DNA from 3 places in the Paenibacillus sp. FSL M7-0896 genome. Region 2 is predicted to be linked to each of the others. Evidence: riboswitches for the same ligand, from Rfam matches in the RefSeq annotation. Region 2 holds a riboswitch; each other region holds the start of a gene.

Region 1 (9,734 bases), 1.5 Mb from region 2:
CAGGTCTCGATGTCATACTGCTTATGGGTCTTCATCGCCATGTCTCCGCTACAGACGGCGACTACCCGGTAAGGCAGCTCCAGCAGCTGAAGAATATGCTCGGCATTGCCGAGAATCTCCTGGAGCATCTGCTCCGATTCTGCCGGATTGTTCTTGCACATGACCACCTGCTCGATCTTCGAGAACTGGTGGACCCGGTACAGCCCGCGCACATCGCGGCCGGCCGAACCCACCTCACGGCGGAAGCAGGCCGACATCCCGGCCAGCCGCAGCGGCTGATCCAGCTCCAGAATCTCATCGCTGTACAGCGAGACCAGCGACACCTCCGAGGTCCCGGCCAGCCAGCGCTTCTCGCCTGTCAGCTCGTAGGTCTGGTCCCGGCCGCCGGGGAAGAAGCCGGTCCGCTCCAGCGCTTCCGGCCGGACGATCACGGGCACATCCATCGCGGTGAAGCCGCGCTGCATCAACACATCGAGCGCCAGCCGCTGCACGGCGAGGTGCAGCAGCAGCCCGGCCCCCTTCAGCACATAGCTGCGAGGCCCTCCGGCTTTGACACCGCGCGGAAGGTCGATGATGTCGTGCAGCTCTCCGAGCTCGACATGGTCCCGCGCGCGGAAGCCGAAGACCGGCGGCGCGCCATGCCGCCGCAGCTCCACATTCGCGCTGTCATCCGGCCCGATCGGCGTATCCGCCGACACGGGATTCGGCGCTTCCAGCAGCAGCTCGCCGCAGCGCTGCTCCGCTTCCGCCAGCTCCGCCTCCAGCAGAGTCAGCTGGCCGTTGATCACCCGCACCTGCTCCTTGGCCAGCTCGCCACCCGAAACGTCGCCCCCGCGCAGCAGGCGCTCGACCTCCTTCGTCAGCGCGTTGCGCTCCGCGCGCCGCTGCTCGGTGGCCCGGCGTACCTCCCGCCGCCGGTCATCCCATTTCAGGAGCTCCGCCAGCGGGAACTCCAGTCTTTTCCACTCGGCCGTCTTCCGTACAATGTCCTCATTCTCCCTGATCCAATTCATATCCAACATCTGCATCCGCTCCTTAAGTGTGGGTAAAAAAACGCAAAAAACGCCCTCATCCATGGGACGAGGAGCGTCAGCTCGCGGTGCCACCCAGGTTGACCTCATTCACGTATAGCAGCTAAGCAGCGCGGAATCAGGCCCTCTTTGGTCTTCGCGGTAACGGGCGAAACCCGGTAAACTTAGGGAACAGGAAGCTGCTCCGGTCGCAGACGCCTCGCGGTTGGATGCCGGTCGTTGGCCTGGTCGGGATATAGGTTTGCCGTTTATTATAACCAGAGCGGCAGCGGTTTGCAAGCATAAGAGGGGTTTGACAATATTCCTTGTACTCTGCTAGGATTATTACTAATTTAAAGTATTGATGCCCGGCGAAGCAGCCCGGTTTATCCTATTATGCGGACGGAAGAGGTGCGGAAATGGCCAAAATAGTCGTAATTAACGGAACACCCTCGCTGGTCTCACGGATCAATGCCGTGATTGAGTATGCAGAGAATGCCCTGCGGGAGCGCGGGTATGAAGTGGAGCGGATCAATGTGGCGGAGCTGCCTGCAGAGGATCTGATCCATACCAAATTCGAGAGCGAAGCCATTGTCAAGGCGAATGGGCTCGTAGCGGAAGCTGATGCGGTAATCGTAGTCAGTCCGGTATATAAGGCTTCTTACACGGGAGTACTGAAGACCTTCCTGGATCTGGTGCCGCAAAAAGGGCTGGCCGGCAAAATCGTCCTGCCGCTCTTCATGGGCGGAAGTCTTGCACATCTGCTGGCGATCGACTATGCACTGAAGCCGGTACTGTCCGTGCTTGGCGCCCGCTACATTCTTGGCGGCGTCTACGCCGTAGACTCCCAGGCGGTTCGTAACGACCAGGGCGTAGTTGAGCTGGCTGAAGAGCTGCGTTTACGCCTGAACAGTGTGCTGGAAGAGCTGGCGGAGGAGACGGAGCATAAGATGGGGCGCAAGGCAGGGCAGACAGGAGCCGCAAAATAACGTGAAGCTGCCGGTTCGAGCTGCCCGGTATAATCGAAAGGCACTGCACTACCCGGATGTGGGCGTGCAGTGCCTTTTTGGTTATATAGGAAACTATAATTCCTGCTGTTGTGGAAAAGGTGTGTGTAAATTTGTGATTAAGAGTTCTTTGGGTGATCCGTAGAGTGACTTTGATACTGAATGTGACTAAAGGTATGCTTAAAACCGAATAGGAATATGCTGGTACAATAGCATATGAACCAAATGTATGTGGAAAACAGCATACATTGTGCTCTCATGCAGGCATATGAAACAAATGTATGTGGAAAACAGCATACATTGTGCTCGCATGCAGGCATATGAACCAAATGCTATGTGGAAAACAGCATACATTGTGTTCGCATGCAGGCATATGAACCAAATGTATGTGGAAAACAACATACATTGTGCTCGCGCGAGTAATTTATATGCTTCGCGCTATAATTATCCTTATCTTTCTCGCTGAAACGGTACCGTCCTTTATAAGGACGGTACCGTCTCTACTTGATATGAATTTTATACCCCTTGAAAGCTCAGCTCCGGCTCCCACAGAACAACCCTATCTCCCGCCAGACTCGCCGGAATATCAATGATCCGCTGGTTGCTGCTTCCCCGGTAGGAGAGGGTAAGGTCTTTGAGCTCTTCGACGAACCGTCCGTCGATCACGACCTGGCACAAGGCCAGCAGCTTCCATTCCGCAGAGCCCGGGGAAGCCGTAAGCTCCTCGTACGTATAGCCGGTATAGATCCAGACCGGGAAGCCCGGCAGCTCGGCGCGCAGCTCGTGTATGAAGTCTGCAGCCTCCTCAGCCGAGAAAAAAGGGTCCCCGCCCGCCAGCGTCAAGCCGTCCAGCAGCGGATTGCCTGCAATCTCCTCTATAATCTCCCGCCGGCGCTCCGGGGTAAAGGCCTCCCCGTAGTTAAAGTTCCAGGTCTTCGGGTTGAAGCAGCCCGGGCAGCGGTGGCGGCAGCCGCTGATGAAGAGGACGGCCCGCAGGCCTTCCCCTTCATTGATCGACTCCGGGTAATATCCGCAGATGTTCATAGATGCTTAACACGGTCCCGGACTTCGGCTTGCTTGGCCGCATTGAAGCGGGTCTGATAGTCACCGGTCAGATACCCGGTAACCCGGCGCAGACGGCGGATATGGGTGGTATCCTCATGGGCATTGCAGGTCGGGCAATTCGTGCCGATGACCCCTTCATAGCCGCAGCCGGAGCAGCGGTCAATCGGATGGTTAATGCTGAAGTAGCTGATATCCTGCTCCAGCGCGTATTTGATGATTTTGACGAAGGCTGCAGGGTTGCTCCGGGCATTGCCGTTCAGCTCGACATAGGAGATCGCTCCGGCGTTGCAATATTCATGGAACGGGGCTTCCAGGCTGATCTTCTTGGCTGCGCTCAGTTCATGGTAGACCGGGATGTGGAACGAGTTCGTATAGTATTCACGGTCGGTTACCCCAGGGATAGAACCGAGCACCTTGCGGTCGATCTTGGTGAACTTGCCGGAGAGACCTTCGGCCGGTGTTGCGAACAAGGTGATGTTGAGGTTAAGCTCCTCGCTCTTGCGGTCGCAATATTCACGCATGTGGCGGACAATGGCTACAGCCTTGGCGTGAATCTCCATATCTTCGCCGTGGTGCTTGCCGTACATAGCCTTCATGCACTCTGCCATCCCGATGAAGCCCAGCGACAGGCTGCCGTGCTTCAGCAGTTCGCCTACGCTGTCATCAGGTGCAAGCTGCTCGCCGCCCTCCCAGACGCCTTCACGCATCATGAAATCGGAGGCTTTGGCCTTCTGGGAAGCCTGGATACGGAAGCGGTGCAGCAGACCGTCCAGTGCAATATCCATATAGTGATTCAGGTCGTCGAAGAACCCTTCTTCATCAGCAGCCAGGCGGCGGCCGGTTATCGTGCCGTGGGTCAGTCCAAGACGCACCAGGTTGAGCGTATTGAAGGACAAGTTGCCTTTGCCGGAGCAATGGTTGCGTCCGAAGCGGTCGCCGAGCACACGGGTCCGGCAGCCCATCGTAGCGAACTCGGTATCCGGGTCAGCCGGATCATAATATTGCATGTTCAGCGGAGCGTCCAGGTTGGCGAAGTTCGGATACAATCTGCGCGCCGAGCACTCCGCTGCCTTCAGGAACAGCTCATAGTTAGGGTCACCCGGTTGCTGGTTAATGCCTTGCTTGCATTTGAAGATCTGAATCGGGAACACCGGCGTCTCCCCGCTGCCCAGTCCGTTCATCGTAGCCGTCAGCAGCGAGCTGATCACAAGCTGGCCCTCCGGGGAGGTGCAGGTCCCGTAGTTGATGCTGGTAAAAGGAATCTGGCCGCCGGAGCGGCTGGACATCGTATTCAGGTTATGTACCATACTCTCTGCGGCCTGCAGGGTCTCGCTCTGCGTCTCCTTCAGGGCAAAACGGAAGGCGCGCGGATACTGCTCAGCCAGATCGCTGCGGCTCATCGTAATCTCCCCAAGTTCTGAAACCTCTGCATTCTCCTCGAAATACTCCAGACCTTTGCGGAAGAGCTTGGAGAAGGACTTGGTCACATAAGGAGCCAGATCATAATCCAGCTTATTCGCGGACACACCGCCGTACTGCGCATTCTGCTGCGACTGGAAAATAATCGCCACCAGCGACATCGCCGTCATAATCGAGTTGGGAGGCCGTACGCTGCCGTTGCCGGTGTTGAAGCCTTCACGGAGAAGCCGTTCGAACGGGATGAAGATGCAGTTGGTGGTTCCGATGGCGTATTGATCCAGGTCATGCACATAGACGACATTATCCAGGGTAGCCTGTACCAGCTGCGGCGGCATGGTGAAGTTGCGGGCATACCATTTGGAGTATTCACTGCCGAATTTGCTCATTTTGCCGGAGAAGCTCTCCCCGTTCAGGTTGGCGTTCTCGCGCAGCAGATCCAGATCCCGGCTGTCGATAATATCCCGTCCCAGATGAATGACCTCTTCCAAAAGATCCTCCTGTGCAGCTTGTCCTTCGTTATAACGTTTCTCCAGCAGCGTCATTATATAACTCTCTCCTCTCGGGTATTGTAAGCGTTAAAAAAGCACCTCCGGCCGGGAAGGCCGGAAATGCCCGAATGCATGATGCAAAGATCCGGGAAGCGGAAGTTTGCCTGTGGTCTGGGTGGAATATACGAGCAGACACTGGGTAAATAGCTTACGCCCGTTCTTGTATATTCCGCAGAGCCGATACCTGAAGATAATCCACGATCGTCCTCAGGTATCGGCAGCCTCTGGCCCGATTGACGGAAGGCTAACTCTGCTATTGCAGGCCGCATACGGACACCTCCCCTATTCCTCGCAGGAGTCTAAGCGGTGCCACCGAAACAGGCAGGTCTCCTGGCTTCCGGCAACTCCTCCGGCGCCTTCCCGGGGGGCTTATTCCGCCCCTTAGTGGCATTTAGCCGGAGAATGCGGCCCTGGGCATCGCACCCTGGGAGCATCCGGTTACAGTGGCGGGACCGCAGCGGTTTTGCACCGCGCTTCCCTATTAAGTCGCACCTCTATTACAAGGGGTGAAACACCCGTTTCTACTATATTTTGTTGTTATCTATTAAAGCTACCGCAATATATTGTGTTTGTAAATGTTTTTTTGCAATCCCGCACGGGGAGCGGGTTCGGCGCTTTTACTCACAGCTGATCCACAGTTAGTCCACAGGTAATCCACAACTTTCCTATGAATCTGCCGTGAATTTTTCATAAAATCTCCGAAAATACGCCACAAAGAATCCATAAATAGAGTGCGTCTAATCCTGGTAATCATTTTGACGGATATTAATAGAATAGAGAGGGTGCAGGTGATTTGTAGCAAGCCTGGCGAAGCGTTACAATAAGAGGATAAATAAGAGGCTCAGGCACACCAGATAATTAGGAGGGAGATCACAATGGCAATTGGCGAAGTGACCGTTATTCCGATCGGGACAGGCAGCACCAGTCTCAGCAGCTATGTGGCCGAGATGCAGCGTGTGCTGCAGACGGTGGAGGGCATTACCTATGAGCTAACTTCTATGGGTACAATTATTGAGGGACCGGTAGCGCGGATTCTGGCTGCGGTAGAAGCGCTGCATGAGTCGCCGTTTACCGCCGGGGCACAGAGAGTCTCAACCTCACTCAAGATCGATGACCGGCGCGACAAGACCTCGACCAGCCGCAGCAAGCTGGAATCTGTGGAGCGCAAGCTACAGGGAGAGTAACCACAATAGTATCCAATCAGAATCAACCGATAAGGAGCGGATTCTTAATGACAGAAGCAGCACAGCAGATCGGAATTCAAATGTATACACTGCGTGACCAGACGGAACGCGATTTCCTCGGCACACTGGCCAAGGTGGCAGAGATGGGGTACCAGGCAGTGGAATTCGCCGGTTATTTCGGTGTATCTGCAGGGGAACTGCGCCGTAAGCTGGATGAACTTGGCCTGGCGGCCCCTTCGGCGCATGTAGGCCTGGACTTCAGCAGTCTGGATAAGATGGAACAGGCATTAGCCAAAGAGATTGAATACGGTGTAGAGCTCGGACTGCAATATATGATCACCCCGTCGGCACCGCTTCCGCCGAACCCTTCCATAGAGGATGTAACGAGAATCATTCCATTCCTGGAGAAGGCTTCCGCGATGGTCCGGGCGGCGGGGATGCAGTACGGCTACCACAACCATGATTATGAATTCAAAGAGGTTGACGGCAAGGCGGTCATCGATATCTGGCTGGAGCAGATTCCTGCCGAGCATATGCTGGCTGAGTTTGATCTGGGATGGGTATACAGGGGGGGAGCCCGGCCCGTTGATTATGTGTCACGGTACGCCGGCCGTGTTCCGCTGGTTCACATTAAGGACTTCGGAGCAGACAATGAGGAGACCGATCTCGGAAAGGGAGAGGTCGATTTCCGGAGCGTCTTCGAGATCGCGGAGCAGAGCGGAATTCTCTATTATATTGTGGAGCAAGAGGCATATGAGGTATCCTCCCTTGCAAGCGCTAAGCTCGCACTGGATTATTTCCGCGGGCTGGGGCTGATGCAGGGCTGATGACACAGCAACCAGCGGAAAAAGGGCTTGCGTTTTCCGCTGGAAGAGTTATAATATTTTGTGTTTGGCAGGACAGCAAAGCCTGTTCGCTGGTGTAGCTCAGGGGTAGAGCAACGCACTCGTAATGCGTAGGCCGGGGGTTCAATTCCCTTCACCAGCATTCTTACAAAGTCGATAGTGGCGCGGGTTTCCGGTTTTTTGGAACTGCGCCTTTTTTCTATGCAAGCATCAACATCTACCATTCTTCTAACCTTTAGTTAAGTAAAGTGGGGAGCTTATGGTTGGATGCTAGGAGGCAAGGAGGCAAGGATCTTATATGGGAAACCGGACATTCCTGAGTGTTACCAGTGCCGATACAGATTTGATTGATTATGAGAATACAGCTTTCGAAACGAATAATTTTCTCGCTCCAATATGGTTTTGTCTGGTCAGCCAAGACCAGTTCCAGCACTATAGCAGGCAGCTTATGCAAGCTTGGAGCAAGATTCAACCCCATATGGACCAACCGGATGTGGAGGATTTGCCTGAGTGGGAACATTTTTCAGAGGCCTTCCAATGGCAGATTCCATGGGCGGATGCTGCAGAGCAATTGCGCCTGAGTTTACCCGGCACGCTGGCCCATTTCCCAGCGCTTTCCACTCCTGTACATGAGTGGCTGGAAACCTTATCGACCCATGTAAAGCGTTATTCTGCTGCTGTTATTCATCTGGAGCTTTCGCAATATTTCTCATTCACGGGCGATCCTGCCCTGTATCTAAAAGACATTCAAGAATACGTTACCCTCTGGCAGTCGCCGCATCCCTCGCATGAGAAGGTCTGGCAGGGAGCAGCCGATAACTTTTATATGCTGAATGGGGAGCATTTGCCTAGGAGGGAACGAACGGCAGCTCAACCGGAGCAAGCTACCGATATTCAGCCAGCACAGTCCATTCCTCCAGTATCCGGGAAGCGCCAGTCCAATTGGAGGCAGGAGCTCTACATCTGGTTGCTTGCGATTCTATCCGCAGCCCTCTTTTTTGCCGTCTATGTCAAGACCTTCAGTGGTTGGTTGGCGGTGCTCTGCTTCTTCATCCCCTCCCTGTGTATCGTTTTGTGGAAAATAATTATCGGTCGTAAACAAACCTCCCGCCATCAGCTGGAAGCGGCTAGGACCTCGAAAAGGAACAGTCTCCCCTCTTATCCTGTGCTAAGGATTGAGTATTTCGACGGGCGTTCACCTATTGGGGTGGATGGCATGGAAATTGGTCCTTCGGAGGATAAAGCGTTACCGGATCTTATCCCCTGGCTGCAAATCCTACAAGCAAAGGTGCTTTCATCTCATGAGGTCGAGCTCATCGTTTCTGCTAACCAATCACCCGTCTCTACCTTACAACTTCATTTGAGGCTGGATGAACAGTTGGATGCCAAGGATATCGTATCAGCGGTTAATGCGATGGTGTTGGCTCATGACAAAACATTGGTATGATTACATTCACTAACCGGCTTGGTGGCATCTCCCTGGTCGTTGGTACACCAGGATTGGGACTGGAAGGCCAGGAAGATAGCCACCCATCTGTGTTCATTCTCGAAATGAATAAGGACGCCGCCGTCTTGCCATGTGCCATTTTCACTGGCGTACCCGCCCGCATTGCCTTGGTTCATATGAATATTATGAACGCCCTGCCCAGGGGAGAAGCCGAAGTACTTATCGGGCTTATCCTCTTCGGGTCCCCAAGGCTCGCCGAATACGTACAGGGTTGCATCCTGTTCCTGTGCCTCCTTGAGATAAGAGGTGATTTTGTCATAAAGATTGTTGCGGGGATCGCTGTTTTCGGGTTCATTCCGGTTCGTATTAGGCAGAGCTACCATCTTACTGGGAATCACCAGGTTTCCCCTGATATAATCAAGGGCAAGGCTCCGGTTATGTCCGGTGATCTTCGTGAAGCCGGATTCAAGCGTGAGCCAACGGGCCGTTTCTTCCGCTTTGAAATCTTCGCCCACATAATAAAGCACCTGATTTGCAGTGTCCTCCGGTAAATGTTCCGCTTTTGCGCTTGATCTGATATTGATAGCCACCCTGTACTTTTTATTAATATCACCTTCAACCTCAACCAGTACCTGGACATGATTATTTTTGACACCTAGCTTATATATGGTATCCTCATTGGATAATTTGCATTTTAATACCCCGTACCCTTGATCTAATCCGTTACCCATAGTTCGTCAGTCCCCCTTCTTAGCTATTAATGTTTCCCATAGAAGGTCATAGTAATTCTAAGTAAAAGGTGTTCAACATAGGAGGTAAGCTGCATTATGAAATGCCTAACCATTCGCCAGCCGTGGGCCACGTTAATTGCGCTGGGAGAAAAACAAATCGAAACCCGGACCTGGCGGACCGCCCACCGGGGAGAGTTAGCCATTCATGCCGGGATGCAGGTGAATAAGGCGATCTGCCGGACGGAGCCGTATCAGTCGTTGCTGGCCCGTCACGGCTACACTGCGGACAACCTGCCGACGGGCAAGATCATTGCAGTCAGCCGCATTGCGGATTGCTGTGAGGTGACGCCGGAGCTTTCGCAGCAAGGCTGGCCGGGCGGCAATGAATATGTATTCGGCAATTATGCCGAAGGAAGGTATGCCTGGATGCTGGAGGAGGTTGTTCCGCTGGTACATCCCATACCTGCTAAGGGACGTC
Region 2 (9,734 bases):
TCCATTCCGCCAGCCACCTTCACCTGCAGGAGTGGAAGTCGTTCTGCTTCCTGAATCCGCTCCAGCAGAATATCGACGGCACGGTCCTGCACCCCCAGCGGACGTCCGTAGATGAACTTCACCCCGGGATATCTCTGCTTGGCTTCATCAATGGCCATTGGAATATCAAGCTTGGAATGCCCCGCCGCGAACAAAATAATCGGCACTACGTATATCTCCGCCGCACCACCCTCAATGCATCTGGCAATTCCGCCAGCGATGGAAGGCGAGGCCAGCTCTATGAAGCAGGTCTCAACCTTCAGCTCCGGCTTACGGGCTGCGAGCCGGCGGGTGAATTCCAGCAGCTCCTCATTTCCCGCTTGAACCCGGCTCCCGTGTCCCACCAGTAATACCGTTCTCATCGTCTGCACTCCTTCTTTGCTGTTATCGTTATCTGATGTATGGGCTGCACTCCCTGTTGCGCTGTCCATCCGTTCCCGGAACGCATGATACCGCTCCTGCTCCCGGCCATGAGCCCTGTAGTCCTCAACTGCGGCAGCTACAGCGGCTACCGCTTGCTCTTCGTCCATCCCTTCACGCACCAAAATCCCTGCATGGGCACCCCGCCCGGACTTCTTGCCGCCGAGATACAACTCATAGCTGCCGCGCGACATTACCAGTCCGATATCATCCAGCACAGCGGAGCTGCAAGCCATCCCGCAGCCGGCTACACTGATGTGCAGCTCTCTGGGCACAGCCATTCCATGCAGCAGGGTGTGGAGCCGGACAGCAGCACTTAACGCTCCGCTTCTGCGCAGCTCACAGAATCCGCAGGTCTTCACCTTCACGTAATCTCCAGGTGTACTTACATTCAGTCCGGCCTCCAGCAGCCTTGCTCCTGCCTCTGCCTCTTCATTCCGGCTGCCGCGCAGCAGGAAATATCCGTCCTTCGTATAGATCAATTGCCCATCGCTGCCTGCAAGCTCAGCCAGCAGCTTCATCTGATCACCGTTGAAGCTGCGGCTGCCGGTTGCGGGAGCAATCTCCAGCTCGAAGGAAGAATCGGTGGATGCCTTCAGGCGACCGGATAAGCTCCGCAGCCGCTCCACCTGCGGAGCAGCAGCCAGGCTCTGCGCAGCAGCCTCTTCCGTCTGTCCTGGTTCCGCTTCGCCACAGCCCAGCGCCCATTCCATCCGAACCGAACCTGATGCTTCTGCACTTTTCACCTGTCCCGGCTCGGTCTCGCTTCCAACATCTGCTGCATCCCTCTGCCCAGTCTCTGCTGCTCTCCCAGCATCCACAGTTTTGGCCGCTCCGGCTCCAGCTGCCCCCTCTGTCTGCCCGGACTCCGCCGCAGCCAGCGACCACGGTTCTGCGGCTGTGCGCAGCCGCTCGTGCGGCTTCAGCGTCTGCGTCTGTGCTCCGAGACTGTACTTGCGCTCATATCCGCGCGGCGTAATCATCAGGTCCTCATAGACAACGGTAGCAGAGTTGCCGACCACCACGGTTGAGAGCATGCCGATCTCATGCTCCAGCATATCCTGCAGCGTCGTTACGACTGTCTGCTGGCGGTCACGGTAGGCGCTTTTGACAATGCCTACCGGTGTAGCCGGATCACGGTAACGCAGCAGAATAGTGCGCGCTTCTTCAATCTGACGCGTCCGTCTGCCGCTGCGCGGATTATAGAACGCAATGACGAAATCTGCTGCCCCCGCCGCTTCCACACGCGCAGCAATGCTCTCCCAGGGGGTAAGATGATCGCTCAGGCTGATCGTGCAGGAATCATGCATAATCGGCGCTCCAAGCAGCGAGGAACAGGACTGGATCGCCGATATTCCCGGGATCACCTCCACCTGTACCCCCTCTGAGCGGCTCCAACCGCGTTCGATCAGCACCTCGTATACCAGCCCGGCCATCCCGTAGACACCGGCATCGCCGCTGGAGATTACTGCAATCGTCTGTCCCGCTTCTGCTCTGCGGACGGCCTCCTGGGCCCGGCTGACTTCTTCAGTCATCCCCGTGCCGACAATCTCCTGGTGCCGCAGCAGCGGCCTGATCAGATCTACATAAGTGGTATAGCCGATGACCGCCTCACTCTCATCCAGCGCAGCCAGTGCGCGGCCGGTAATATGCTCCAGCGCTCCGGGGCCGAAGCCGATAATCAGCAGCTTTCCTTGTTTCTTCATTCTTCTTCCCCCGTTCATGAATAGCTGTGGTTAAGCGCAAGCAGCTTATGCAGTTTGTCCTTGAATTCCCCGGCGGTGCGGGGAGCGCTCTGCCCTGCGGTCAAGCTGGCAGGCAGGCTGAACCATAAGTCAGCCAGCAGCGGCAGTCCCAGTCCGATGGACAATAGCTCTTCCCGTCCCGCAAAAATCTCCTCCGGAGTCCCCGCCGCCCGGCATCTTCCATGCTCCAGCACAATAATCCAGTCCGCCCAGCGGTAGGCCAGGTCCATATCATGCGTAGCCATAACTACGGTTGTCCCTTTATCATGTATGGCTTCAAGCCCCTTCAGCATCTTCGTTTCCGATAACGGGTCCAGATAAGAGGTCGGCTCATCCAATAGAATCAGCTCCGGCTCCATAGCCAGTACACCGGCGAGTGCCGTGCGTTTCTTCTGGCCCAGGCTAAGCTGGTGCATCGGTTTATCGCTCAGATCGGTCAGATTCAGCAGCTCCATGACCTCCCGGCAGCGCGCAGCAATAGCCGGTTCAGCCATGCCGCTGCCGCGCAGCCCGAACGACACATCCTCCAGCGGTGTGCTGAGGATCAGCTGCTGCTCAGGGTCCTGGAAGACCAGGCCCACCTTCCGCCGCAGAGCGGCCAGCTCTTTTTTGGAATAGGATAACGCCTTCCCTCCTTGCACAACCGTACCCTGCTGCGGGCGCAGAATGCCGACGGCATGCAGGAACAGCGTCGATTTGCCCGAACCGTTATGACCGAGTACCGCCGTCTTGCTGCCTGCGGGGATGGAGAACGTCAGTTCATGCAGTGCAGGCTCCTTCGTATCCGGGTAATGAAAGACCACTCCGTCACAAGCCAAGCTAGATTCCTGATCCATGGCCGGCTCCTTTCATATGCTTATGATAAAATACGCCTCAGCCAGCAGCAGCACCGCAATACCAGCATAAGCCTGAACAGTATAGCGCCGTGGCACAGGACGCGCCGTATAAGGCGGGAGAATAATCTCGTCTGTGAAGCCGCGGGCCAGCAGCCCCTGCGATAATCCGTAATAACGGTGCATCGTGTTGCCGAATAGCGCCCCTGCCATGGCCGCAGTCTCCCGCAGTCTGGCCTTGTAGCCCCGGCGGCCTCCGCGCAGCCTGCGGGCCAGCAGCAGACCATGCGCTGCATCACTCAGCAGGAACAGGAAGCGGTACATAATCAGCATCAGCTCCAGGACAATCTGCGGCATCCGCAGCCTGCGCAGCACCTGCAACAGCTCACTAAACGGAGTAGTGAACATCAGGAAGAAGAAACAGCTCATGCAGGCAGAGATTCTGGCCAGCAGCTCCCCTGCCCGCTGAAGCCCGGCCGCTGTAACATATACCTGCAGGTTCAGTCCCGGAAGCGGGAATATTCCTGCCTCTCCCGCTGCCGGATGCCCGAATTCCACGAGCAGCGCCGGTACGCTAAGGGCATAGAACAGCAGCGCTGTGCCGAACAGCATGCCATAAGCACGGAAGGGAATACGGGCCTGTAATACACACCAGGACATCATCCATAGGGTGATTGCAGCCTGTAGTACCGGATGTACGGTGTAAGATAGCAGGAACATCAGGGCTGCGAACGAGCTTTTCCACATCGGGGACAACTGGCGCAGAGCATTATTGTAAGAGAGAACGTCAATCCGCCGGATCACTTGCTGCTATGCTGCTTCGTCCCGCCTTGCTTGCCCTTGAGCAGCCCCAGGGTATAACCGATCACACCGGCACCAATCGCGGCCTGCAATGCAAACAGCATACTCTCCGTCTCACCCGGCAGCTCGGTCAGCGGCTTGAACCACGGCTTATAGTCAGGATTCATTTCGGTAATCACACCTTCAGCCGCATCATCGGCCCCTCCGAATTCCCCATTAACCAGCAGCAGCGGCAGAATGACCAGCAGAATAACAACCAGCAGCATCAACCCATTTTTCCATTTATTGCTCATTAGGCTCTTCCTCCGTTCACCTTGCGTTTCAGCAGCGACAATTCATTCGGGCTATACGATTTCAGCCAGTTCCAGAGCAGTACCGTCAACAGCCCTTCACTGATGGCCAGCGGGATTTGCGTCACGGCAAAGATGCCCCCGAATTTGAGAAAAGATGCCAGAACGCCGCCATCCGCCGCCGGAAACGCCACCGCTAGCTGGAAGGACGTCACCACATACGTACTAAGGTCCGCTACCGCTGCGGCGCAGAACAGGGCCAGCTTCTCGCGGTCCGGCATTTTCATCATCAGTTTATACACTGCATATCCGGCAAAAGGACCCGCCACCGCCATCGAGAACGCATTGGCTCCAAGCGTAGTGATCCCGCCGTGCGCCAGCAGCAGCGCCTGAAACAGCAGGACAATCGAGCCGATTACGCTCATGGGCAGCGGCCCCAGCATTACCGCACCTAGTCCGGTACCGGTGGGGTGGGAGCTGCTTCCGGTCACGGAAGGCATTTTGAGCGCAGACAGTACGAAGGTAAACGCCCCGGCCAGACCCAGCAGCAGCTTCAGCTCCGGATTCTCCCGGGTCATGGCTCTCAGCTTGAAGATTCCAAGGACAAAGAACGGGATAAACGCCGCCCACCAGAACACTGCCCAGCCAACCGGCAGGAATCCTTCCATAATGTGCATCGCCCGGGCCGTCCCCGGTTCGTTCAGCATAAAGTACACCGTAAATCCGGCAACCAGTGCCGCAAAGCTCCACCATCTGTGCTTTTTCATTTGTCACCCTCCATGTTTGTTGATTTCCCATTACAGATCATAAAGCCCAAAAAACCCACCCTATAGGGTGGGAGTGTATGTACGCAGGCAAGTTCGATAGAGCGCGCAACCCGTGGCGAAGCGGAACAAGGTGCTTTTCACCGTCCCATCACTATGGGCCGTATCCTTGTATCCAGCAGCTATAACCGGGGATCACCTTGAAGCACCAAGCTTTCTCCGGTCCATCAGGGCAGAACGCCTCTTCTCATTAACCTATCCGTACACCGCTCCTATCCGCGTAGAGTCGTGGTGTGCGTAGACAAGGTAGGTCTCCTGGCTTGGAATACAGGCGCTGCAGACTTCGTCTTCCCCGGGGGCTTCCCGAGTGACCTCATGAAGTGCAGCTCTTCCATACAGTGGCGGGACCGCTCGGGAGTTGCACCCGATTCCCTGTTATCCCTTGCCGCTTCCGGCAAGAGCACCTTGTTTCATCGCTAATTCATCTCAAATCATAGCTGACAGAGATTGGCCTGTCTGTGATATAAATTGGAAAAGCTCGCCTGCAGCCAATCATGGCTTGTAGAAATTTTATTTGAGTAATATAATTATTAACTATATAACCTGAACGTGGAGGCATCCGATGAAACTTGATCTAACCGAACAATCTTTGCCCGTGTACGAGGCCCTGTCCAGTACCGTGCGCCTGCATATGCTGCGGCTGCTGTCCGATAAGCCCATGAACGTGAAGGAGCTGGCCGCAGCCCTCAAGCTCAGCAGTGCGATTATGACCATGCATGTGCGCAAGCTCGAAGCCGCCGGGCTGATCCGCAGCCATATGGCTCCCGGCAAAAGCGGCCTGCAGAAGATCTGTACACTGGCCGCCGACGGGGCTGAGATTGTTTTTCCGGGACAGGCCCGGACTCCGCGCAGAGGGTACCGCAAGGACATCCCTGTGGGGCATTATTCCGACTTCCAGATCGAGCCTACCTGCGGACTGTCTACGACAGAGAGGGTCATCGGGCACTTTGACGATCCCCGTTATTTCTGGGACCAGGAGCGGGTGAACGCCGGGATTCTCTGGTTCGGCAAGGGGTTCGTCGAGTATAAAATCCCGAATTTCCTGCTGTCGAGCCAGCAGCCGGAGGAGCTTGCCATCACGATGGAGATCGCCTCCGAAGCCCCGTCGGTCAACAATAACTGGCCGTCGGATATTACCTTCACACTGAACGGACAATCGCTCGGCTTCTGGACCAGCCCCGGTGACTACGGAGACAACCCGGGAAAATACACCCCGGCCTGGTGGCCTGCACTCACCAATCAATACGGCCTGCTCAAGCAGCTGCGGATTACGCAGACAGGTACCTACATGGACGGGCAAAAGCTGTCGGAGGTCACCCTGGATCAGGTAGGCATCCGCAACAAACAATGGACCTTCCGGCTCTCTGTCGAGGAGGATGCCGAGCACATCGGCGGTCTCACCCTGTTCGGTAAAGGCTTCGGCAACTACAACGAGGATTTGGTGTTTGAGTTGTTTTATACAGATGGCGTGGCAGATTTGCCGGGTCCTATATGAAAGCCAGATTAGGGTGTGTAGAAGGTAGGTAGGTAGGTAGGTAGGTAGGTAGGTAGGTAGGTAGGTAGGTAGGTAGGTAGGTAGGTAGGTAGGTAGGTAGGTAGGTAGGTAGGTAGGTAGGTAGGTAGGTAGGTAGGTAGTAGAGATAGATTAGTTAGATTAGTTAGACTAATTAGGTTAGTTTTCGTTTCAGCTACTTTTAGAGCTAATACTCCTTATTTCTGCTTAACGCCCACTTTCGGCCGATTCAGGGGCATTAGTGCTCTTCATTTCTGCTCAACGCTCACTTTCGGCCAATTCAGGGGCACTTATGCCCCTCATTTCCGCTCATCGCTCACTTTCGGCCAATTCAGGGGCACTTATGCCCCTCGCAACATCCATCCAGCCCACTTCCAACCGCACCAAAGGGATTTTCCCCTCTCTTTTCCTCATCCAGCCCACTTTCAGCCGCATTAGAGGGATTTATCCCTCTCTTTTGCTCATCCAGCCCACTTTCAGCCGCATTAGATGGATTTATCCCTCTCTTTTGCTCATCCAGCCCACTTTCAGCCGCATTAGATGGATTTATCCCTCTCATTTCCTCTTCCAGCCCACTTTCACGCCGCTTAGAGGGATTTATCCCTCTCATTTCCTCCTCCAGCCCACTTTCACGCTGCATTAGAGGGATTTATCCCTCTCATTTCCTCTTCCAGCCCACTTCACGCCGCATTAGATGGATTTTCCCCTCTCATTTCCTCTTCCTCCCCCTCACCTCCACAACGCAAAAAAAGCCCCTCCAACTGCCGTATTGTACAGGTTGTAGGGGCTATCGGTGATCGATTCGTCTCTTATGGCAAGAGCGGCTTCTGCCTATCTTTTCGCCTGGCCCCTAGCCGTTAGGCGTGGGCCGTCATTCCGCCACTGGCTGCCACTTGCCGCCGCCCGGCAACGGACAGCTGCGGGCCTTCAGCCGGGCCACGACAGGAATGATACAGCCGCAGGCGGTACAGGTCACGCCATCCTGCAGCTTGGGGCAAGCCCCGCAAAGCGCAAGCCGCTCGGCATAGACCTCGTCTGAAGCGGTATTGCCGGGGTTGAACATGGAGGACGCCAGAATGCGGGCAATCTGTGCTTCCGTGACCTTGTACTCCTCCCGGCATCCTTTGCAGGCTGAAGTGGTTGTCATGCAGTTCTCTCCTTAGGCTTGTGGAGTGATGGCCAGTACCGTTACCGACATTGGCGGCAGCTCTACAGTCAGCGTATCCCCTTCAAGCTTGAAGGCGCTGAATGCCTGCGGTGTTACAGCTTCCGGCTGCTCAAAGCTATTGTGGGCATCGATGGAAGCTCCGGCCAGCGTCGTTCCGCTTACGGATGCTTGACCAGCCAATCCGCGCAGGGCAAGCGGCAACACTGCCGATGATGCGTGATTCAGGTTACACAGGCTGACATGAATGATGCCCTCAGCATTGACTGAAGCCGAAGCCGATACTTCAGGAATCTCTACGCCTTCGTAGCTGTATACCGGGCTGTCTACAGTCAGCTCCAGCAGTTCTGCATCCTGATGTACTTTGTACATGTTAAATACATGGTAAGTAGGAGTCAGGAGCATTTTCTCGCCTTCGGTCAGAATAACTGCCTGCAGCACGTTCACGGTCTGGGCAATGTTCGCCATCCGTACACGGTCACTATGCTTGTGGAAAATATTCAGCGTCAAGCCGGCCACCAGCGCATCGCGGATCGTGTTCTGCTGGTAGAGGAAGCCCGGGTTTGTACCCGGCTCAACATCATACCAGGTGCCCCACTCGTCAACGATTAGGCCCACTCTTTTCTCCGGATCGTATTTGTCCATGATGGCGATATGGCGGGTAACCAGCTCATCCATGAATAGTGCCTTCTTCAACGTTGTGAAGTATTCGTCTGTTCCGAAGCCTGTAGCCGCGCCCTTATGATTCCAGTCCGAAGTAGGCAGGGTGTAATAGTGCAGGGTAATTGAATCCATGAAGCGGGTAGCTTCACGCATCAGGACTTCCGTCCAGTTATAATCATCCGCATTCGCCCCGCAGGCGATCCGGTGGATCTTATTGTCACCATAGTTACGTACATACGTCTGATATTGGCGGTACAGATCAGCATAGAACTCAGGACGCATGTTACCGCCACAGCCCCAGTTCTCGTTGCCCACGCCGAAATACTTAACGCTCCAGGCATCTTCCTGGCCGTTCTTCTGACGCAGCTCAGCCATTGGCGAGACTCCGTTGAAGGTCAGATATTCCACCCACTCGGACATCTCTTGAACAGTTCCGCTACCTACGTTACCGTTGATGTACGGCTCGCAGCCCAGCATCTCGCAGAGGAGCATGAATTCATGCGTACCGAAATGGTTGTTCTCTACCGCGCCGCCCCAGTGTGTGTTGATCATCCGCTTGCGCTCTTCGCTCGGGCCGATACCGTCCTTCCAGTGGTATTCATCGGCGAAGCAGCCGCCCGGCCAGCGAAGTACCGGAATTTTCATTTCTTTAAGCGCTTCCACTACGTCGTTGCGGATACCCTTGGTGTTCGGAATAGGGGAATCTTCGCCCACCCAGATGCCTTCATAGATACAGCGTCCAAGATGCTCAGCGAAATGTCCGTAGATGTTGCGGTCAATCTTACCTTTGCGGATGTCGGTGTTCAGTACAATGCGTTCTGCCATGGGAAGTTAACGCTCCTCTTTAGATTAATATATTTGTTAATCATTTAACACTTATATTAACATTATAATCAAGCTTCCTCCGGTTCGTCAATCTTTATCTTAACCGCATATCTCTCACTCCCGCATTTCACTTCCCCGCCAAAAATGATATTATGGACACACAAATACAGCATAATTGGAGAGTATGATGATTAGACCTATCAATAAAGATATATCGCTTCTTAGCCAGAAATCTGCGCCGGCCACGGAAAAGGATCTGCCCGTGTTAATGGATCTTGTGGAGACCCTGAACGCCAACTCCGACCGGTGCGTCGGCATGGCTGCGGACATGATTGGCGTCAACAAGCGCATCATCGCCATCCGCGTGGAGCAGCAATTAACCCTTTCGATGATCAATCCGGTGATCGTCAAGCGTGCCCGTCCTTATGACACTGAGGAAGGCTGCCTGTCGCTCGAAGGCGTACGTCCTGCGAAACGATACGACTATATTGAGGTAGAGTACCTCGATTATAATTTTAAAAAGCACCGGGATAGCTTTACCGGATTTACGGCGCAGGTTATCCAGCATGAGGTGGATCACTGCGAGGGTATTGTCATTTGAGCCGGGACCTGAGAG
Region 3 (9,734 bases), 960 kb from region 2:
TACACTTAATAATCCAGATTACGCACCTGTATAGAATTTAGTTGGATTTCCGGCATCTAATTTTGCCCATACCTCATCATTCTGCAGCTTCAGGCCTGAATAAGTGTAGTTTATCCAACTAGCTCCCGCTCTGCAGCAAATCCTGCCAAATTAGATGTCATTTATCCACTTATCGTCGGCTCCAGAGTTCGTTCAGTGCCTCCTGCGGTAGTATAGCTGTATATTGAAGCTGATCTTACTCTACCTGCCGAACTCTGCTGCTCCCTACTCAACTATGGCAATCTAACCGCTACAGCAGCAGCCATCTCACGGGTTACCACAGCAGTAGGCTCGAATGCGCCGCCGGTGCCGCTCATATATCCAAGTCCCGTCACCGTACGGACAGCGGACAATGCATAGTCGCTAATCTTATCTTCATCGCTGAACTTACCAACCCCTGCTCCTACTCCGGCTGATGTAGCATCCAGCTTAAAAGCTCTAACCATCATCACAGCCATATCCTGGCGCGTAACCAGCCCGTCCGGTTTGAACGTTTTGGCGCTTACGCCGCTGATGATTCCTAGCTCCTTCGCCCGGTTCACTGTTCCATAATACCATGTACCGGCCTTAACATCACTGAAGACCCCAGCAGAAGACGCCGCAGACGGCTCGTTCCCGGTTAACCGCAGCAGCAGCGCTGCAAATTCAGCACGGGTAATATTCTTTTTCGGTGCAAACAGCAGGCTGTCCTCACTTACACCGTTCATCAGCTTGCGGTCATATGCCGTGTATACCGACTCCAGCGCCCAAGGCGAGATCGACTTCACATCGCCAAAAGCCGGACGGTCCGCCGCCGCAGAAGCCACCGTTACCGGGACCGTATGACGCACGATGGCCGGGGTTTTATCCTTCAGATATCCCGTAACCGTCAGGGTATATTTATTTGCTGGCAGTCCTCCGGCCACAACAGCCACACCCGCAGCATCTGTAACTGCTGTTTTGCCGCCGATGGTTACCTGTACGCCTGCTGCCGGTGAGGTTACCGGATCGGAGGTGAAGGTCGCCTCATTCCAGACCCATTGCTTCTGGGTTACCTGCACCTTCAGATCTTGTCCAGGCTGCGGCTGTGCGGGAGTCGCGGTTACGGCATCAACCACCTGCGTGTTGTCCCCGCCATAATAGACCACAATGCGGTCATTCTCCTCCAGCGCGAAGTCGCCCATCCCTACACTTGGATAGATCCATGCTCCGCCGCGTGCGACCACGTACATCCAGCCATCATATCCGCCAAAAGTACCCGCAATCACGCCGCCGATCCCCGTCACATAATTGCCTGCTTCATTGACCAGAGCCAGGCGCTTGGCTGCTGCTGTCTTATCCAGTGCCGTAAGCACATTTCCGGCGTACACGCTGCCCTCAGCCAAGGTTCCATTCGGACCTTCAACTGTAACCGAGACACTTACCTGAGGATTCTTCACTGGTGTGCCGCTAAAATCAAAGAGCTTACCGCCTGTTCCAAACAGCTTGTACGCTACCAAAGCCTCCAGTGCCTGCTCCGTTGAGAGCGGATTGGAGCTGCCGCCCGCAGTGTGGATGAATCCGCCATCTGCTGCGCTGAAGCTCAGCAGCTTGCTGACCAGATTAATATTACCCTTAGTATAATCTGCTCCTGCCGGATCAATGCCGAAGGCAGACAGACCGATGATGGCCTGAGCTACACTCTCGCTGCTGTCGCCATATCCGCCATTCTTATCCTGTGCCTTAGCCAGCCAGGCTGCCGCCCGCTGACCGGCAGCATTCACTGCCGCTTCCTGCTTATGTCCAGCCAGTGCGTTCAGCACCATCGCTGTCATATCCGGATCACTCGCACCCGTGGTCAGAGTAAAGCCTCCGTCCGGGTTCTGCTTCGCCAGAATCTCTGCCAGCAGCTTAGACTGTGTCCATTTCGCATTTGCCGGGATTGTATAGCTGCCGGAATCCAGAGCGAGCAGTGCATAGACCGGATTATTCAGCGTCTGGCCGGTAATTGCATCGTGATTGTAGAGCTTCTCAATCAGGTTATAGCCTGCCACATTCGCCGGGTCGCCGCCAAGTGCCTTAACGGCGAGCGTGATCCGGGCATAGTCCGTAGCTCTGGCAAAAACACCCTTAGCCTCAGCCACCTTGCCATCAAGCGCCTTCAGATAGCTGGCAGGAACCTTGTAGCCTGCTTGCGCAAGGCCAATCGCCTGCCAGTCCGACTGGACTCCGTTCTTCAGCATGAATTCCGCAGTAGCATAGACCGCAGCAGTTACGCTGGCTGCCTCACTTGCGGGCAGAGCGGACACCGCTGGTGCGGAAGTCCCGCCTGCCTGTGCAGCAGCAGCTTGTCCTGCCGGGGCTACGGCTGCTCCCAGCAGTGCGAACAGCATAATGACAGCTAGTCCCAGCCGTGTGAACCTGGATGATAGAGAATGGTTCTTCATAACTAACCTCTTTCCTGAAATAGAATGGATGAATCCTGCTTCCTCCGCAGATAGAGCGGCAACCTAAAGACCGCCCTATGCAGGGCGGCCGGGGAAGAATACAATACAGGGCGGCTGAAGGAGCCGATTACTCTCCCACACTACATACAATACAGCATACACAGCCCTCGCCAATATCAGCATCTGCTTCCACATTCTTACCCCCGAAGAATAGAAACAACAACGAAAAAGGCAGGTCTCCTGGCTCATACTTCACCGCTTCCCCCGCCTTCCCATCCCGTTAGCAGACAGTGGCTCCTCAGGAGTTGCTCCGTATTTACAGTGGCGGGACCGCGCCGGACTTGCACCGGGCTTCCCTTTTAAGCAGATTCCTCTATTAGACATAGCCCTGCCAGCATCTGCTAGCGACAGCGCGCGGTCTCTGAGGCAATCTGCACCTTTTCCCAAAGCTTATTAAATTTTAATATTCTGAAACAATCATATCTACTATTCCCCTGTATGTCTATAGACAAGCTATTTCTATTCCATCCCCCCCGAAGCCCCGCCCATTCCCAAGTGGAAACGGCTTTGCCGTCCTTTTAAAGGACGGTACCGTTTCAGCGAGAAATAGAAGGATAATTTATAACGTGTACCATATACATTCTTATATTTGCACAAAAAATCCTGAACAGCACATGCCCGCTACCCCGGCACATCGTACTATTCAGGACTATGGAGTGACTCTTCTGCTGTTAATTAAGCCGTTGGCGGTACTAACGGAGACAGCGGAAGCCAGGCGATTGTATTATGTACATTAGAATTCGTGTAAAAGCGGTCGATAACGCATTCTGCTGCATTTCATACAAGCGATTGTGGCAAATAACCCTCCGCCGGGCCAAATTCCCAAAATCTAATGTACCGAATACAGCAGAACACCATATAAGGCTCGATATGCCTCATTCTAGTGTACAAAGTGCAATCGAGCAGCTTCGTTCGGACACTAGCACACTTAACTAATTACTTTATGCTTGTATCAGCCTGCCGGAGCGCAAATCATTGTACTACATAAAGTAGTATGCACCAGGCTCTGACCAGTCCACCATGCCGCGCTATATGCGCACAGCGGATCAGCTACCGCTAGTCGATCATCAGGTTCTAACTAATCAGCATTCATTTAATCCTCTAGCTTGCTGGGGGGCTGCCGTACCCCGACTAACTAAGGTACTATTCTAGCTCCAAACGTTATGCTTAAATGCAATCTGTACAACTAAATCGTCTGATTTACTGCCAAATGTACTTTTAGCTGTATTTCATGCACCTAAAATGCTTCTGTACCGGCTTTTCGCCCATTCGGGCAAAATTAGTTGTATGGAATACAGTTACGAGAGGAACGTCTTCCTTTTCACTGTTTTTAGTTGTACGGAGTACACCTATCACTGTAAGCAATGTTACTCAGTACCATCACTTGGTATCGACTCAAAACCGTCAGTTAGTTGTGTGAGTCGGCTGAATGACTAAGGAGCGTTACTCGTTAGCGTTAGTTAAAAGCGCCACTCGGTAGCGTCAGTCGGTTTAGTGAGTCGGTAGCGTTGGTCGATTGCGTTAGTCGATTGCGTTGGCCGATAGCATCAGTCGGTAGCGTTAGTCGATTGCGTTGGTCGGTAGCATCAGTCGATAGCGTTAGTCGATTGCATCAGTCGGTAGCGTTAGTCGATTGCGTTGTTGATAGAATCAGTCGGTAGCGTTAGTCGATTGCGTTGGTCGGTAGCATCAGTCGATAGCGTTAGTCGATTGCGTTGGTCGATAGCATCAGTCGGTAGCGTCAGTCGATTGCGTTGGCCGGTAGCGTCAGTCGATTACGTTGGTCGATAGCATCAGTCGATAGCATCAGTCGGTAGCATCAGTCGATTGCATTGGTCGGTAGCGTTAGTCGATAGCATCAGTCGGTAGCATTAGTCGATTGCGTTGGTCGATTGCATCAGTCGGTAGCATCAGTCGATTGCGTTGGTCGATTGCATTAGTCGATTGCGTTAGTCGATAGCATCAGTCAGTAGCGTCAGTCGATTGCGTTGGCCGGTAGCGGCAATCAATTGCGTCAGTCGATTGCATTATCCGATCGCGTTAGTTAAAAGCTTACGCAGCCTGCTTGTTTCCGCTGTGTTATTCCGCGTCCTTGTCCGCTTCCGGGCTTGCGTAAGCGGACGGCTCCGCACTAGGCGCGGCTGTGGCTGTAGCCTCCGGGGCGCTGCCCGGATCTGCCGCCAGCTTCAGCGAGTATCTTCCGGCGGTGATCATATCACCTGCTGCCAGCTTCGCGCCTGCTGAAAGCTCCACCGTCACCTCGTAGACGCGTGACGGAGGAGTCCCCGCCGCCGCTGGAGTGGCGGTGGCTCCACTATCCGCGCCGCTGTCCGCTCCAGCGCCCGCCTCACCCTTCGCATCGCCGTCCGCTCCAGCGCCTGCCTCACCCTTCGCACCGCCGTCCGCTCCGGCGCCTGCCTCACCCTTCGCACCGCCGTCTACTCCGGCTCCTGCCTTGCCACTCGCATCGCCGTCCACTCCGGCGCTTGCCTCACTCTTCGCACCGCCGTCCGCTCCGGCGCCTGTCTCACCCTTCGCATCGCCGTCCGCTCCGGCGCCTGCCTCACCCTTCGCACCGCCGTCCACTCCGGCGCCTGCTTCAACCTGGCAACTGCTAACCGTTGCCTTAACCTCGTAGTCCGTAACGCCGCTGGCGGACTCCACGCCAATCCGCTCCGGCTTGAAGGCGGAGCATTCCGCCGCATCAGTGAAGCTGAACAACAGCTTAACGCCGTTATTCTTACCCGTTTCTCCGCTTCCCGCATCACCGCTGCTATTCCCGCCAGTCCCCGCGTCACCGCCGATAAGCCGGACAGAGACCGGGGCCGCTACAGCGGCTTGTCCTGTCACTGCCGGAAGCGGGCTGGGGCTGGCCACCGGCGCAGCTGTATCCTTGCCGCGTCCCCCTAGCTGGCTAAGCAGGATAACCGCCGCAATCAGAATGATCCCGAGGATGCTCCCTGAGATCAGGATTTGAAATCGGCTGCGGCTGACCCACCGCGCCAGCGGCGAAGCCAGCTGGGCGCGGGCTTCATTGTAGACAGTCTGCATGGCAGGCGTTGCTGTGTCGAGATGGTTTTTGCGGAATTCACGGTTCTTGAATGCCTCGCGGTCGCTCTTCAGGAAATATCTCAGCACAGCCCGCTTGTAATTCGGCCACAGCTTCTTGCCAGAGCTTGCGAACAGCCAGCTATGCTGCGACCAATCCAGGAACCGGTACACCGTCTCCTTGTCATTGCCCGCCTTGCGGACCACCAGATCCAGCAGCGCATCATAATCCAGCGGCCCGCCTTCACGTTCACTGCTGTGATAGAAGGCCAGCGGCAGCCGGTCGAACGGCTCCAGGCTCCGCGCTTCCTTCAGCCACCGCGCACCGAGCAGCTGTACATCGTCCAGCTCACGCGGCGTCAGTCCGGCAAAAATCTCCTCGTCCGGCGACTCCTCCCCGAACCAGCGGTAGGCCGCGCGCAGCGCATTCGCTTTGCGCTTCGCAATCGCATCGAGCGGCGGCTGCCAGTCTGCCGTATCCCGGTAACGCAGGAACGAGATCTCCAGCAGCTGCTCCATCGTCAGCTCGTCGAGAGAGAGCCGGTTCAGCAGGAAGCGGTCAGCAACCGTGCCGAGCTCCTCCATAACGGACAAGGCCTCCGGGTATACGCCGCCTCTGCGGCGCTGCTTCTCTGCCTGCTGGACCGCTTCATGAACAGCCGTTACCGCCGCTACCGGATCGGATTCCCGCTGCAGCTTCTCCAGCAGATATTCCTTGAAGGTATCCCGTACCGCTGCCTGCTGAAGCACCTCCGGAAGACTCCGGCCGAAGTGGCCCACGAGGCGGAGGATATCCGCCGTTCCGGCAGCGGCAGCCAGCCGGGATTCCAGATATGGCTCGAACAGCATTCTGCGGAAGTGAGATTGGGACAGTACTTTTTTGAAGAAAGCCTCGCTAAGCGCCGTATCGCTCTCTACAATCCCGTAAGCGGCAGCCAGCATATCCTCCCGGCCCCCGGACTGGCAGTTCAGCATCCCGTTGATGAAGTAATCGACGATCTTCACCCGGTAATTATGGCCCGGCAGCGCGTAGTAATCCTTGAACTGTTCCAGAACCTCCGGTGACGGAATCCCCTGCTTGCGGATCAGATCATATTCGCGGTCGAACCGCTCCAGGAACATATCATTCAGCCGCACCCGCGAATCCAGCTTCCCCTCCGGCTTCAGATAGGACAGCAGGCCGCCGAGTATAGCGTTCTTGTTGTCTGTATATAGGGCTTCATTACCTTGCTCGATTTCATAAAAGACCGCCAGCTCATTGTAGAGCGCCAGCGACAGCTTACGCTCCGCACTCTCCCCGAGCAGCAGGCTGTCGGCAAACTTAGCGAAATCACGGAGGCTTCCGCCCTTCTCCACCAGCGTCTTCCAGGCCAGATCGGCATAGATCTGCCGCGACTCGCCGAAGTCGGTATTCAGGAACCTTGCGCCAGCCAGATCGAAGATATAATCCTTCTCAATATTGCGGTCGCCCGGACGCAGAGAGCCCTTCTCCACGAAGGTCAGGTGAATGTATTTGCGGCTCAGCGGCTCCTTGGCATACGTGATCACTCCCAGCCTGCGGCGGAAGTCATACGGCAGCGCAGCGAAGAGGACCTCCGTCAGCCGGGCCGCACGCTGCGACAACTCACTGATCGGCACATCCAGCGCTACATAGATTTTCTTCTTCCCGGCTACGGACAGCATTACCGCTTGCAGCAGGGCTTTGAACAGCTCTTCTGTGAAGCCTAGACCAGATAACACGCTGCGCGGGTCTGTCGGCTCGTCCAGCGTGCGGGTTGCCACGGGAATCGACTCCAGCTCAGGCAGTGTCCCGCCAGGTTCCCCCTCATAGCTCCGGGCAAACCCCGCATGCAGCCAGTCTCCGTACCCCTCGACAATCTCTTCGGAGCGGATAGGTGGCACCACGAAATTATGGGCAAAAAAAGCGCTCCGCTGCCCCGTGAAATCCGCCGCCAGATAACGGCTCTCTCCAATCACAGTCTCGTTGCTCTCCGTATGGAACAGATGCAGCGCAGCCGGATACAGCTCCTCATCCTTCTCGCCGCGTGCCGTAAGCTCAGCCGGGGCATCGTAGAGGCAGAAGGGATGCAGAATTTTTTTGACAAAATTATTATCGAGACTCTCCGATTTCGCCACCGTATCGAAGCCCTCTGTAGACCGGTATACGCCCCGGCGCTCGCGGGTATACATCTGCTGGGTGATCATGGACCCTGAGAATCTGTTCACGGCCCGTCGCTCCCCTCAATATAATTCAGCTTGTGAAGCAGCCAGATGAACGGCTCATCGACCCGGATCGGACTGACTACACCTTCTACCTTCTGATTGACCGGATTGCTGCCCAGCGCAGACACGGCGAAATATCCCGTATTGGCAAAATACACATCCATCGTATCCTTGAACGGCCGGTCCACCTTCTCAATGAAGCGCCGGATTTCACCGTCGATGTTGTGGAACTCGTCCAGGTTCAGCGTTTTGCGGTGCACATAGTTGTTGAACACATTGCTGTTCGACTTGATGTAGTCGCCATCCTCATCCTTGAGGGAGTGGAGCATATCGCTTTTGGCCAGGACGACTGCGGTCGGAATTTCGGTCTTGCTCTTCTCCTGATAGGCGATGAAGTCACCGAACATGGTCAGCACCACATCACGCGGCTCATCATACTGCGATACCCACTCCCCCGGACGGTCACCGAAGTTAATGCGGATCTTCTCCCGGACCGAACGGATCTGGAGCGGATCGACCATGAACAGAATCCCTGCGGAGTTCTTGATATGCTGGCCGTGCAGGCCCAGATAATCCTGATCGACCATTCCTTCACCGGCCACATCGAAGAACACCAGCGTCAGCGGGGGCTTGGACTCATCCTTGAACACGAACTGGAAAATAAACGGCTCCTGCATCTTCTCCTTCTGGGTAGACGCCAGCAGATCCCCCCGCTCGAACAGCGGCTCCTCATACAGGGTGCGGAATTTGCGGCTGATCTCGGCATTCAGCGGCATACAGGCTGCGTCGAAATGCCCTGCCGTTGTATGCTGGAGCGTATGGATCAGCGAGGTCATATAGACAGACTTCCCGACCTGGGAAGCTCCGATAATCGAGATAATATTGCTAGGCACCTTGCCGGCTGTTACAGGCAGCTCGTTATGACAGGACGGACAGAGCCGTCTGCGGGTCATCACCCCATAGCGGTCGGTGAGCCCGGTCAGCACGTTGTCGGTATAATGATGGTACTCCTCCGGGATATCCGCCGGATGCAGAACCGCTTCCATATCATCTACCGTATCGAGACCGAAGCGCTCCCGGTATTTATTCAGCAGATCATCCTCACCGAGCGCATAATTCTCATCATCCTCACGGCTGTGCATGGCCCGGAACACCACTTCCTCCGGCTCAAAGCGAGTGAAGCAGAACGGGCAGACAATATCGTAATACAGCGGCCTCGCTGCGGGCTGATTCTTCTTCATGAAACGGCTAAAAAAAGACATCTCTCATCCTCCTCAGGGTGTTGTCAGCACCCGGTATGCTGCTCCCGCTCACTCGGGAACCAGCTCATAATACGCCCCGTATTTAGGCCCATCGGTGAAAAAAATACGGATAAAGTCGTCCTTGCCGACCTCAATCGGCGGGAGCTGGTTGCGCCCGGGAGCGAAGTCCTGGACGAACGGGAACCTTGCACCGTCCTCCTTGGAGGATGGGTGCGCATCCCGCTTTTTGACGTAGCAGAGCACTTCCTTCGGCACCGGCACCTCGGCAGTAATCGTCATCTGCACGGTTTTCAGCTTGCTGAATAACCCTTTTTTGTGCTGGACCGCGTAGTAGATCCTCGCTTTACCCGCGCTGACGAGCGCCCGGTTACCGCCATCCTGCTGACGGACCAGCATCGTCTCCCCATTCCCGCTAAGCCGCACGTAAATGGTATAAGCCACCATCCCGATCTCGTCCAGCCGGTCCCGGTACCCGTTATTCGCTTTGTACTCTTCACGCGTATAGAGCTTCATGCCCGGAGGCGGATGCTCATGACTGTCCGGTGCCTCCGCGGAGGCCTTATGAATATATACCGCCTGTACACCGTCCGGCCAGCGCCAGCGCAGCGTACAGAACCGGTCCTCCACTCTGGATACAACTTCGGTAATCACCGGTGCTCCAGCGTCTGCCTCGGCGTACTTCATGGCAACCTGCCCC

Evidence for each region. A riboswitch is a leader RNA that binds a small molecule or an ion and turns the genes downstream of it on or off. The one in region 2 is predicted to bind cobalamin.
Region 1: it holds a riboswitch for cobalamin, as region 2 does, so the genes downstream of both, MKY12_RS00795 (anaerobic ribonucleoside triphosphate reductase) here and MKY12_RS07170 (energy-coupling factor ABC transporter permease) in region 2, are expected to answer to the same signal.
Region 3: it holds a riboswitch for cobalamin, as region 2 does, so the genes downstream of both, MKY12_RS03120 (S-layer homology domain-containing protein) here and MKY12_RS07170 (energy-coupling factor ABC transporter permease) in region 2, are expected to answer to the same signal.

What each region holds. Positions count from the first base shown of each region.
Region 1 covers NZ_CP150250.1:184,201-193,934, forward strand. The annotation lists gene serS (serine--tRNA ligase) at 1-1,022, opposite strand, end outside; gene ssuE (NADPH-dependent FMN reductase) at 1,430-1,999, shown strand; gene nrdG (anaerobic ribonucleoside-triphosphate reductase activating protein) at 2,534-3,061, opposite strand; gene MKY12_RS00795 (anaerobic ribonucleoside triphosphate reductase) at 3,058-5,043, opposite strand; cobalamin riboswitch at 5,352-5,583, opposite strand; gene MKY12_RS00800 (MTH1187 family thiamine-binding protein) at 5,925-6,233, shown strand; gene MKY12_RS00805 (sugar phosphate isomerase/epimerase) at 6,281-7,060, shown strand; tRNA gene MKY12_RS00810 (tRNA-Thr) at 7,149-7,220, shown strand; gene MKY12_RS00815 (hypothetical protein) at 7,377-8,525, shown strand; gene MKY12_RS00820 (YukJ family protein) at 8,504-9,256, opposite strand; gene MKY12_RS00825 (ASCH domain-containing protein) at 9,353-9,734, shown strand, end outside.
Region 2 covers NZ_CP150250.1:1,706,830-1,716,563, reverse strand. The annotation lists gene cobJ (precorrin-3B C(17)-methyltransferase) at 1-2,165, opposite strand, end outside; gene MKY12_RS07185 (ABC transporter ATP-binding protein) at 2,180-3,040, opposite strand; gene cbiQ (cobalt ECF transporter T component CbiQ) at 3,053-3,841, opposite strand; gene MKY12_RS07175 (energy-coupling factor ABC transporter substrate-binding protein) at 3,838-4,131, opposite strand; gene MKY12_RS07170 (energy-coupling factor ABC transporter permease) at 4,131-4,895, opposite strand; cobalamin riboswitch at 5,180-5,375, opposite strand; gene MKY12_RS07165 (helix-turn-helix domain-containing protein) at 5,515-6,447, shown strand; gene MKY12_RS07160 (hypothetical protein) at 6,797-7,105, opposite strand; gene MKY12_RS07155 (DUF6171 family protein) at 7,337-7,612, opposite strand; gene MKY12_RS07150 (alpha-N-arabinofuranosidase) at 7,625-9,118, opposite strand; gene MKY12_RS07145 (peptide deformylase) at 9,303-9,719, shown strand; gene MKY12_RS07140 (hypothetical protein) at 9,716-9,734, shown strand, end outside.
Region 3 covers NZ_CP150250.1:746,087-755,820, reverse strand. The annotation lists gene MKY12_RS03120 (S-layer homology domain-containing protein) at 273-2,444, opposite strand; cobalamin riboswitch at 2,657-2,850, opposite strand; gene MKY12_RS03115 (hypothetical protein) at 4,584-7,778, opposite strand; gene MKY12_RS03110 (hypothetical protein) at 7,775-9,037, opposite strand; gene MKY12_RS03105 (beta-mannanase) at 9,086-9,721, opposite strand.